2 regions of the Wenzhouxiangella sp. YN9 genome follow, and region 1 is predicted to be linked to the other one. Evidence: riboswitches for the same ligand, from Rfam matches in the RefSeq annotation. Region 1 holds a riboswitch; the other holds the start of a gene.

What was found. Region 1 has a riboswitch for cobalamin ahead of ACEWQ0_RS02445 (ribonucleoside-diphosphate reductase subunit alpha). Riboswitches for the same ligand answer to the same signal wherever they lie in the genome.
Region 2: linked by a shared signal. The riboswitch ahead of ACEWQ0_RS12725 (TonB-dependent receptor domain-containing protein) and the one ahead of ACEWQ0_RS02445 (ribonucleoside-diphosphate reductase subunit alpha) in region 1 are both predicted to bind cobalamin.

Annotation. Positions count from the first base shown of each region.
Region 1 covers NZ_JBJNIP010000055.1:95,714-100,101, forward strand. The annotation lists gene ACEWQ0_RS02445 (ribonucleoside-diphosphate reductase subunit alpha) at 1-1,846, opposite strand, end outside; cobalamin riboswitch at 2,047-2,290, opposite strand; gene ACEWQ0_RS02450 (DsrE family protein) at 2,686-3,126, shown strand; gene ACEWQ0_RS02455 (undecaprenyl-diphosphate phosphatase) at 3,279-4,124, opposite strand; gene ACEWQ0_RS02460 (LTA synthase family protein) at 4,121-4,388, opposite strand, start outside.
Region 2 covers NZ_JBJNIP010000115.1:155,605-159,992, reverse strand. The annotation lists gene ACEWQ0_RS12730 (acyl-CoA dehydrogenase) at 1-2,259, shown strand, start outside; cobalamin riboswitch at 2,330-2,554, shown strand; gene ACEWQ0_RS12725 (TonB-dependent receptor domain-containing protein) at 2,669-4,388, shown strand, end outside.

The sequences.
Region 1 (4,388 bases):
CACCGGCGTTCATCCGCGCGCGGGCGGTCACGCCGACATGAGGCAAAACGTAGTCGGCATGATCGATACAGTAGTCGATCATCTTGAGCGTCAGATACATCGCCTCCTGATAGGCCTCGTCATCGCCGTCGGGCAAGTTGTCCAGCGCAATGGCGCCCAGCGAACACAGAGCCACCTCGGGCTCCGGGTAGCTTTCAAGCACGCCAGCCACCTTGATGCCGGCACATTCGGCACGACTGCCACGGCGCTTGCCCGCCAGCTGATCCCCGGCCTCGAGCTCTCCGGCAAACACCCTGCGTCCACAAGACAGCCTCAGTTCCTGATTGAAGTTGAAATAATGCGCGCCGCCGTGCTCGTCGGCCACGGTGATACGCCCGACCTCTTCACTGCTGTAGAGGTCGCGCATGTCCTGATAAGGGCGGTTGGGCTCACAGATCTCCAGACACAGGTTGCTTGAATGAATCGGCTCCTTGAACGGCGTATGGCGATTGATCTCGTCGATGTTGACCAGATACGCCACGCCGGTTTCAAGCGCCTCGTTGAGCGCGGTCAGAACCAGATCACGCGGGCTGAACCATTGTTTTTCGAATGACTCATCCCGCTCCAGACGGGCATACTCGCGGGCAAAGCCCTTGGCATCACCGCTGAAGAACAGCTCGGTCAGCGTGGGTGCATTGTGCACGTTGAAGGAAAACGCGCGCTCATTGCGCGCCGCCCGGGCGGCAAACAGGCGGTTGGTGACCAGCGCATAATGCAGATCGCGATTCTTGCGGTCTTCGGTGCTGCGCGGATTGCGCAAATGAGCAATCACCTCGGCCTCGGGATCAAAGCCCGAGTAATAGGTCGTGCAGGCGCCGCCGCGACCGGCCTGCATATTGGCGCGAATGGCCTTGCCCATCGCGGCAAAGTACGGCAGCTTGCCCATGTGCTCAATGGCCCCGCCACGCACCGGGTCGCCCTTGCTGCGGGTAATGATGTGGCTGCCGATCCCGGCCGAAGCCGCCGTCATGCGATAGGCAATGTGGTCGCCGATGGCAAGCGACTGTTCGGTATCACCGCTGACATAAAGGCAGCATGACGCGAAACCGCGCAGACGCGTTCCAAGGTTGACATAGTTGGGCGTGGGCGCGGAGATCAGCTTGCGGTAAAAGGCGCGATAATAGCGCTCGACCAGCGCCATGCGCTCTTCGGCAGGCGCATGCTCGGCCAGAGCCATGGCCATGCGCATGTACACAAACTGCTGGGTTTCATATTCCTGACCGGTAATACGATTTTGCAAACTGTATTTGCGGCGCAGGTAGTGCAGCGAAAAGTGCGGTGTCTCATAGTCGCGCTTGTGATCGATCCATGTATTGGCCAGCGCGTACTCTTCCCCATCATAGGCCAGCGGCTTCATGATGCCATCCTCGACCATGCGTTCGTGCAGCGCGGCCAGAGTCGGGATGCGTGAGCCATGAATGGTCTTGTGCAGATGCGATGCATACAAGCGCCCGGCCATCAGGTACCACGACCAGGTGTCGTGATCGAGGCAGCTGCGGATGAGCTTTTCCTGCAGCTCGGCGCTGGGCGCGGTTTCCGGCATGGCGCTGACGGCGTCAATGACCGCAGCCGACCAGTCGACTTGCCGGCCGATATTGGCCGCTGCCCACTGCCCCCAACCGTTGACCTTGCCGGGAATATAGGGCTCGACGCGACCATCACGCTTGATGATGTTTTTCAGCCCGCTGTGATGATGCTCGCCCGCCTTGCCGTCATGCGTATGCGCTTTATCGCTGGCGCAGGAGGCACGGGTGGAAGAAGAGCGCTCAGCCGTCTCCGGCTGCGCTGAGAGTTCGGAATAATCCATGATTTGACTCCGTTTGCGGCGCGCAGGAACGTTCAGTTCACTGACGCTGCGGCACATTCTCCTGCTCCCTCGCGCAGGACCTGTGGGCAACACCGCTTTCGGAGAACGTCGCTTCGGGGCAGGCCGCAACCCGGCGCCATGGAGTCCCCGCGCAACACGCCTCCCCGCGGAAGCGGTTACCCGCGCCGGGCGAGCTTGCAATTGCACCCGACGTGCCGGCAGGTCTTCGGACTTGCGAACGCGGTGCCCTGATCATGCTGATCGATGGAGCCACCTACTCTGCAGCGCTTCCCGGACAATCTGCGGCCCAGTGCTGATGCTGCATTTCGTTTTCGCTTACCGCTGCGGGGCAGTTCCGGACTTGCACCGGATTCCCTATTAAACCCTCGGGCGGTGGTGAACCTTTCCGCACCGCCGTCGAGTACCAGCATGGCACAAGATAATGGGGAACAGACGCACTGTCAACACAACATGTTGCGCATCAGGGAATTCGATCGTTTGCCCGAAAAACAGTCGATGATCACCCTGAAGGGGGCTTGCCGAGAAGGCATGAGCCAGCGCTGTCAGCGATAAATGACCGATCCATTGGATACCCAGTCGACAACGCTGTATCATGATAATCTAATATTCCTGTATTACCCGTGCCCCTCAAGCGCGACGGCAGGCAAGCCCTTATTTGCAGCGCACGTGCACACGGCCCGCACGGTCGTCCCCCACTCAAGGAGACCTCACCATGTCCAATGAAAGGGGAAACAGCCAGTAGCGGCTACGGCTGCACCGACTGGTGTTTTTTCACCAGGGCGCTCTGAACCACCCTCAACCCCAAGGAGAACAACGCGATGATGAACATGCTCAAGACAGTAGTGGCGGCAGCCATGGTTTTCGCCGCCTCGATCGGCGCCCACGCAGCCGATTCACAGAAGGTCGATGAAGTGCTGGTCATCGTGACCAGCGAATCCTTGCAAACCCAGGGCATGGCGATGGTGCTGTCCAGCACGATGGCTCAGCAAGGCGCCAAGGTGAACATCCTGCTGTGTGACACCGCCGGTGATCTGGCGCTGCAGCAATATGACGCGCCCGCGCTCCGGCCAAACAACGTCACCCCGGGCCAGATGATGCGCGGGCTGCTGCAGCAAGGGGCCACTGCCAACGTCTGTGCGCTGTATCTGCCCCACAGCGACTACAGCAAGGAAGACCTGATCGACGGTGTGGGCGTGGCCACGCCACTGGACATGGCCGCGCAGATGCTGGACCCGGGCATCCGCGTTTTCAGCTTCTGAGCCATCCCGGCCAGACACTCGCGTGGCGGCGCTTTCAACGCCGAAGCCGGTGGTCATCAACCCGGCAGGAATGTCATTCCCATTCCTGCCGGGTTGATTTCTGCGCAGAGGCGCGCCCGCGCCCGGCGCCAGCCCAGCACAGTCGTAATCGGTTACAGCAACACCAGCCCGAGCAGCACCAGCCCGAGCACAACGCGGTAGGCAACAAACGGCTGCATGCCGATGCGGCGAATGAACGCCAGGAAATAGTGGATGCAGAGGAAGGTGCTCACCGCCGAGACGACAAAACCGAGCAGCAGCAGCGCCCACGGTGCAGAAAGCTCGGCGACCGACAGATCGCGCAGCCCCAGCACGGTGGCGCCGGTGATCACCGGGATCGACAGCAGGAAGGAAAAGCGGGCCGCGGCTTCGCGCGTCAGGCCCAGAAACAACGCCGCGGTGATGGTGATACCCGAGCGCGAGGTTCCGGGAATCAGCGCCAGCACCTGGGCAAACCCGATGATGAGCACGCCCTTCAAACCCAGCTGATGCTCATCGTGCTCACGCCGCCCGCGCAGATCGGCCCAGCCCAGCACCAGGCCGAAGACGACCAGCGATGCGGCCATGATCCAGATCGCGCGCAACTCTTCTTCGGCCAGATCCTTGAGCAAGAAGCCGAAGACCACGGCCGGCAGGGTACCGATGATGAGCCACCAGGCCAGGCGGGAATCACGATCACCACCGCCCCCGGCCAGCGACCCGAACCAGGAGCGCGCCATGGCCACGAGTTCTCGCCGGAAGTACACCACCACGGCGAGCAGCGACCCGGCATGCAGGATGATGTCGAAGTCCAGGCCCTGATAAGCACCGCCGGTGACCCAGGAATACAGCACCAGATGCGCCTGGCTGGAGACGGGAAGAAATTCGGTCAGGCCCTGGATGAGGGCAATCAGCAACGTCTGCAGCCAGCCGAGCGTGTCCGCCTGCGCCGCCTCGATCGCCTGCGCCAGCGGGGTCATGGCTTTTGCGGCCGGCGGCGCTGCAGACCGCGAAGACGCTCGACGGCGATCACGTTGAGCAATTGCTCCCGACGCTGCCGCGACAGACCGTTGCTCTCGACGAAACGCGTGTCGTCACCGTCTAGCCTGACCTGCCCTGCGCCATCGTCGCAGAACACATCGACGATGCCGCGCGGCGTGCCGCGCAGATGGAAGGCGCAGCCAGGCGGCGCGTCGCTGTTTTCGAACAACGCCGTCTGCACACCGTCGAGGCAGACCTCGCCG
Region 2 (4,388 bases), on a different contig from region 1:
GCAGCGATGGACGCCTTTGGCACCATGACCCCGCAGATTTCAGAAACCGAGCAGGCCGCCCTGGACGCCGGCACGGTCGGGTTCGAAGGCGAATTGTTCGCCGGCAATCCGCGCTGGAGCCGCTTTGTCAAGAAGCCGCTGCATGAGCTGAGCACCGAAGAACAGGCTTTCGTCGATGGGCCGGTGCAGGAGCTGTGCGACATGCTCGACGAATGGGAAAACACCCACTACCGCGCCGGCGTATCCGAACAGGCCTGGGACCATATGCGCAAGCACGGCTTCTTCGGCATGATCATTCCGAAGGAGTTCGGCGGCCTGGGCTTCTCGGCCACCGCCCACCGCGCCGTGCTCGAGAAAGTGGCCGGTGTGTCGCCGATGGTCGGCTCGATCGTGGCCGTACCCAACTCCCTGGGCCCGGCCGAACTGCTGCTGCACTACGGCAGCGACGAGCAGAAAAACCACTACCTCCCGCGCCTGGCCTCGGGCGAAGAAATTCCCTGTTTCGGCCTGACCAGCACGGTCGCCGGTTCAGATGCCACCTCGATTGCCGACTACGGGGTGGTCTGCAAGGGTAACTACAAGGGTGAGGAAGTCCTCGGCATCAAGCTCAACTTCGAAAAGCGCTACATCACGCTCGCCCCAGTAGCAACCGTGGTCGGCCTGGCCTTCCGTTTGTACGATCCCGACGGCCTGATTGGCGATCGCGAGGACATCGGCATTTCCGTGGCGCTCCTGCCGGCTGACACCGAGGGCGTTGACATCGGCCGGCGCCACATGCCGCTCAACGTGCCCTTCCCCAACGGCCCGATCCGCGGCAAGGACGTGTTCATACCGCTCGACCACCTGCTGGGCGGCGTCGAGCACGCCGGCAACGGCTGGCGCATGGTCATCGAGTCGCTGTCGGTCGGTCGCGCCATCTCGCTGCCGTCATCAACCTCCGGCGGCTCCAAGGCCGCGGCGCTGGTCACTGGCGCCTACGCGCGCATCCGCAAGCAGTTCAACCTGCCCATCGGCCGCTTTGAAGGTATCGAGGAGGCGCTGGCCCGCATTGCCGGCCACACCTATGCGATCAGCGCGCTGTCGCGCCAGACCGCCTCGGCCATCGACGATGGCGAGCGCCCGTCCGTACCCGGCGCCATTGCCAAATACCACGCCACCGAATACGGGCGCGACATTGTCAAGGATGCCATGGACATCCACGGCGGCAAGGGCATCATTCTGGGCCCGAAGAATTATCTGGGCCGCGCCTGGCAGGGCGCGCCGATCTGGATCACGGTCGAAGGCGCGAACATCCTCACGCGCTCGCTGATGATCTTCGGCCAGGGCGCCATCCGCTGCCATCCCTACGTGCTCAAGGAGCTCAAGGCGCTCGAGATCGAAGACGAAGACGAGCGCCTGATCGAATTCGACAAACTGCTGTTCAGCCATGTTGGCCATTCGATCTCGAACGCCGTGCGCGCGTTCGTGCTGGGCCTGAGCTTTGCCCGCTTTGCGGTCGTCCCCGGCGACCGGCGCACCCGCAAGTACTACCGCAAGCTCAGCCGCTACAGCGCCGCCTTTGCCTTCCTGGCGGATATCGCCATGCTCACTTACGGCGGCAAGCTGAAAATGAAGGAGAAAATCTCCGGACGGCTGGGCGACGCCCTGAGCCATCTCTACATCTGCTCGTCCATGCTGCGTCGCTTCGAACACGACGGCCGCCCGGCCGCCGATCAGCCGATCCTGGCCTGGGCCTTTCACGACGCCATCTTCAAGATTCAACAGGCCATGTACGGCGTGGTCGACAACTACCCCATGGCTTGGGCGCGCCCGTTTCTGCGCCTGATCATCTTCCCCTTCGGCCGTGTCGAGCGTCCGCCCAACGACCGCCTGGGGCACAAGGTCGCCGCGCTGCTGCTGTCACCATCCGAGACGCGCGACCGCCTGGCCCGCGGCATCTACAAGACCAATCGTGAAGGCCACTGGCTGGGCGTGCTCGAAGCACTGCTGCCGGATGTGATCGCAGCCGAACCGGTCGAGCGCAAGTTCTCCAAGGCGCTGCGGGCAGGCGAAATCGAGGGCTACACCTTCGAGCAGCAGCTCGAACAGGCTCGCGACAAGAAGCTGCTTGCCGACAAGGAGATCGAAGTGCTCACCGACCTGCGCAAGCGCGTCCTCGAAGTGATCAGCGTCGACGACTTCGATCTGGCCGAACTGCAGGCCGGCCTGACCGACAAGTGCGAGGCCATCCGCGACCAGCACGAAACCGACGCCAGCTGAGGCCTGCCAGTCCGCGTCACCGCTTACCGGCCCCACACCGGTGCCGGCACTGCGTTATAATCCTGATCGCCGGTCGGCGCTGCCGCCGGCTTTCTTTTTGCCAAATCGCAGTGAGTTTTCGGGAAGCCGGTGCAAGTCCGGAACTGCCCCCGCAACTGTAACCGGCATTGACGCGCAGGCGTTGATGTTGCTGGATAAATCCACTCCGCCGAAAGGAATGGGGGAAGGATCCAGCCTGGGCCCGCCACAGCCGGCCACCGGAAGTCAGGAGACCGGGCTCGCTGCATCAGTCTGAACTTCCGGGTTGCGGCGGGCGACCGGTGTCGACGACAGTCATTTTCCTTCGCTGTCGGTGGCGCTGCCCTGCCACCCACCCGGCTTGATGCGCGGGTGAGCGCAAGGAGCACACATGCAACGCACCACCTTGAGCGTGCTGGCGAGCGCCGGCATGCTGATCTCGAGCGGCCTTTCTGCCGCCGACTCAACCTTTGATGGCGATACCGTCCAGGTCACGGCGACGCGAACGCAGCAGTCGATCGACGCCTCTCTGGCGGCTGTTTCCGTGATCACTCGTGACGACATCGAGCGCATACAGGCGCCGGATCTGCTGGAGCTGCTGCGGCTTCAGGCCGGCATCGACGTCGCCCGCAGCGGCGGCCCCGGGGGGCAAACCAGCCTGTTCATGCGCGGGAGCAACTCCAACCACGTGCTCGTGCTCGTCGACGGCGTGCGCGTGAGCGCAGCGGGTTCAGGCGGCTTCACCTGGGAGATTCTCGATCCGTCCATCATCGAGCGCATCGAAATCGTGCGCGGGCCGCGCGCGGCGCGCTGGGGCTCGGACGCCATCGGGGGCGTCATTCAGATCTTCACCCGCCTGCCCGATGGCGGCGGCGCACGCGCCGCCTACGGTCGCTATGATGATCGACAGCTGGCCGCGCAGGTCGGCAACGGATTCATCGGCTTCAACGCTTCGGCTCGTCGCACCAACGGTTTCTCGGCCCAGAATCCCTCCGGCCCCTCCTATGACCCCGACAATGACGGTTTCGAAAACCTGAGCTTCAGCGCCCGCGGCGACCACCCGCTCGGTGACGGCCAGCTCAACTGGTCAGCGCGTGCCGCCAGCGGTGACGTCGAGTTTGATCAGGGCGAAACCGATTTCCTCAACTACGCCCTGAGCGGCAGCTACCGACGGGCCACCCGCGGCCCGTGGACGTGGGAAGGCTCGGCCGCCTTCTATCACGACAACATGGAAACCGATAACGGCTTCAGCATCGCAGACGCCGTCACCCGCCGTGTGCAGGCCGGCTTTCAGGCCGAACGCGGCGTCGGCAGCGGCACCTGGCTGCTCGGCGTCGATGCCTGGCAGGTCGATGGCGACACCGACGACTCATTCGACGAAAGCCGCGACAACGTCGGCATCTGGACCGGCCTGGACGGCGGCGACCGACAGCTTTCATGGGAGGCCGCCCTGCGCGCCGACCACGACAGCCAGTTCGGCTCGGCGCTGACCGGCAACCTGGCCGGCGGCTGGCGCTTCACCGAAAGCCTGCGGCTTTCGGCCAGCCTGGGCCGGGCCTTCCGCGCGCCGACCTTCAGCCAGCTGTACTCGCCCGGATTTGCCGGCCAGTACGCGGGCAACCCCGACCTTGACCCTGAAACCTCGCTCAGCGGCGAAGTCGGCCTGGACTGGTCCGGCCCGGGTGGCCACGGCCTGAGCCTGAGCCTGTACCAGAGTGAAATCGACGACCTGATTGCCTTCACCGGCGTCGACTTCGAGGCCGTCAACGTCGAAAAGGCACGCATCCGCGGCGCCGAGCTGGGCTACCGTTGGACCACCCGCCAGTGGCGGGCAGAATCCAACCTGACCTGGCAAGATGCCGTCAACCGCTCTCAGCACACCGACCTGCTCCGGCGCGCCGACTTCAAGGGTTCGCTGACCCTCGATCGCACCTTCACCAACGGCGGCTGGATCGGCGGCGAAGTCGTCCACGTCGGCAAGCGCCCGGACTTCGGCGTCGAACTGCCCAGCCACACCCTCGTCCACCTGCGCGCCGGCTGGCCGCTGGGCGCGGGCCTGAGCCTGGAAGGCAGAATCGAGAACCTGACCGACAAGAAGTACGAACCGATCG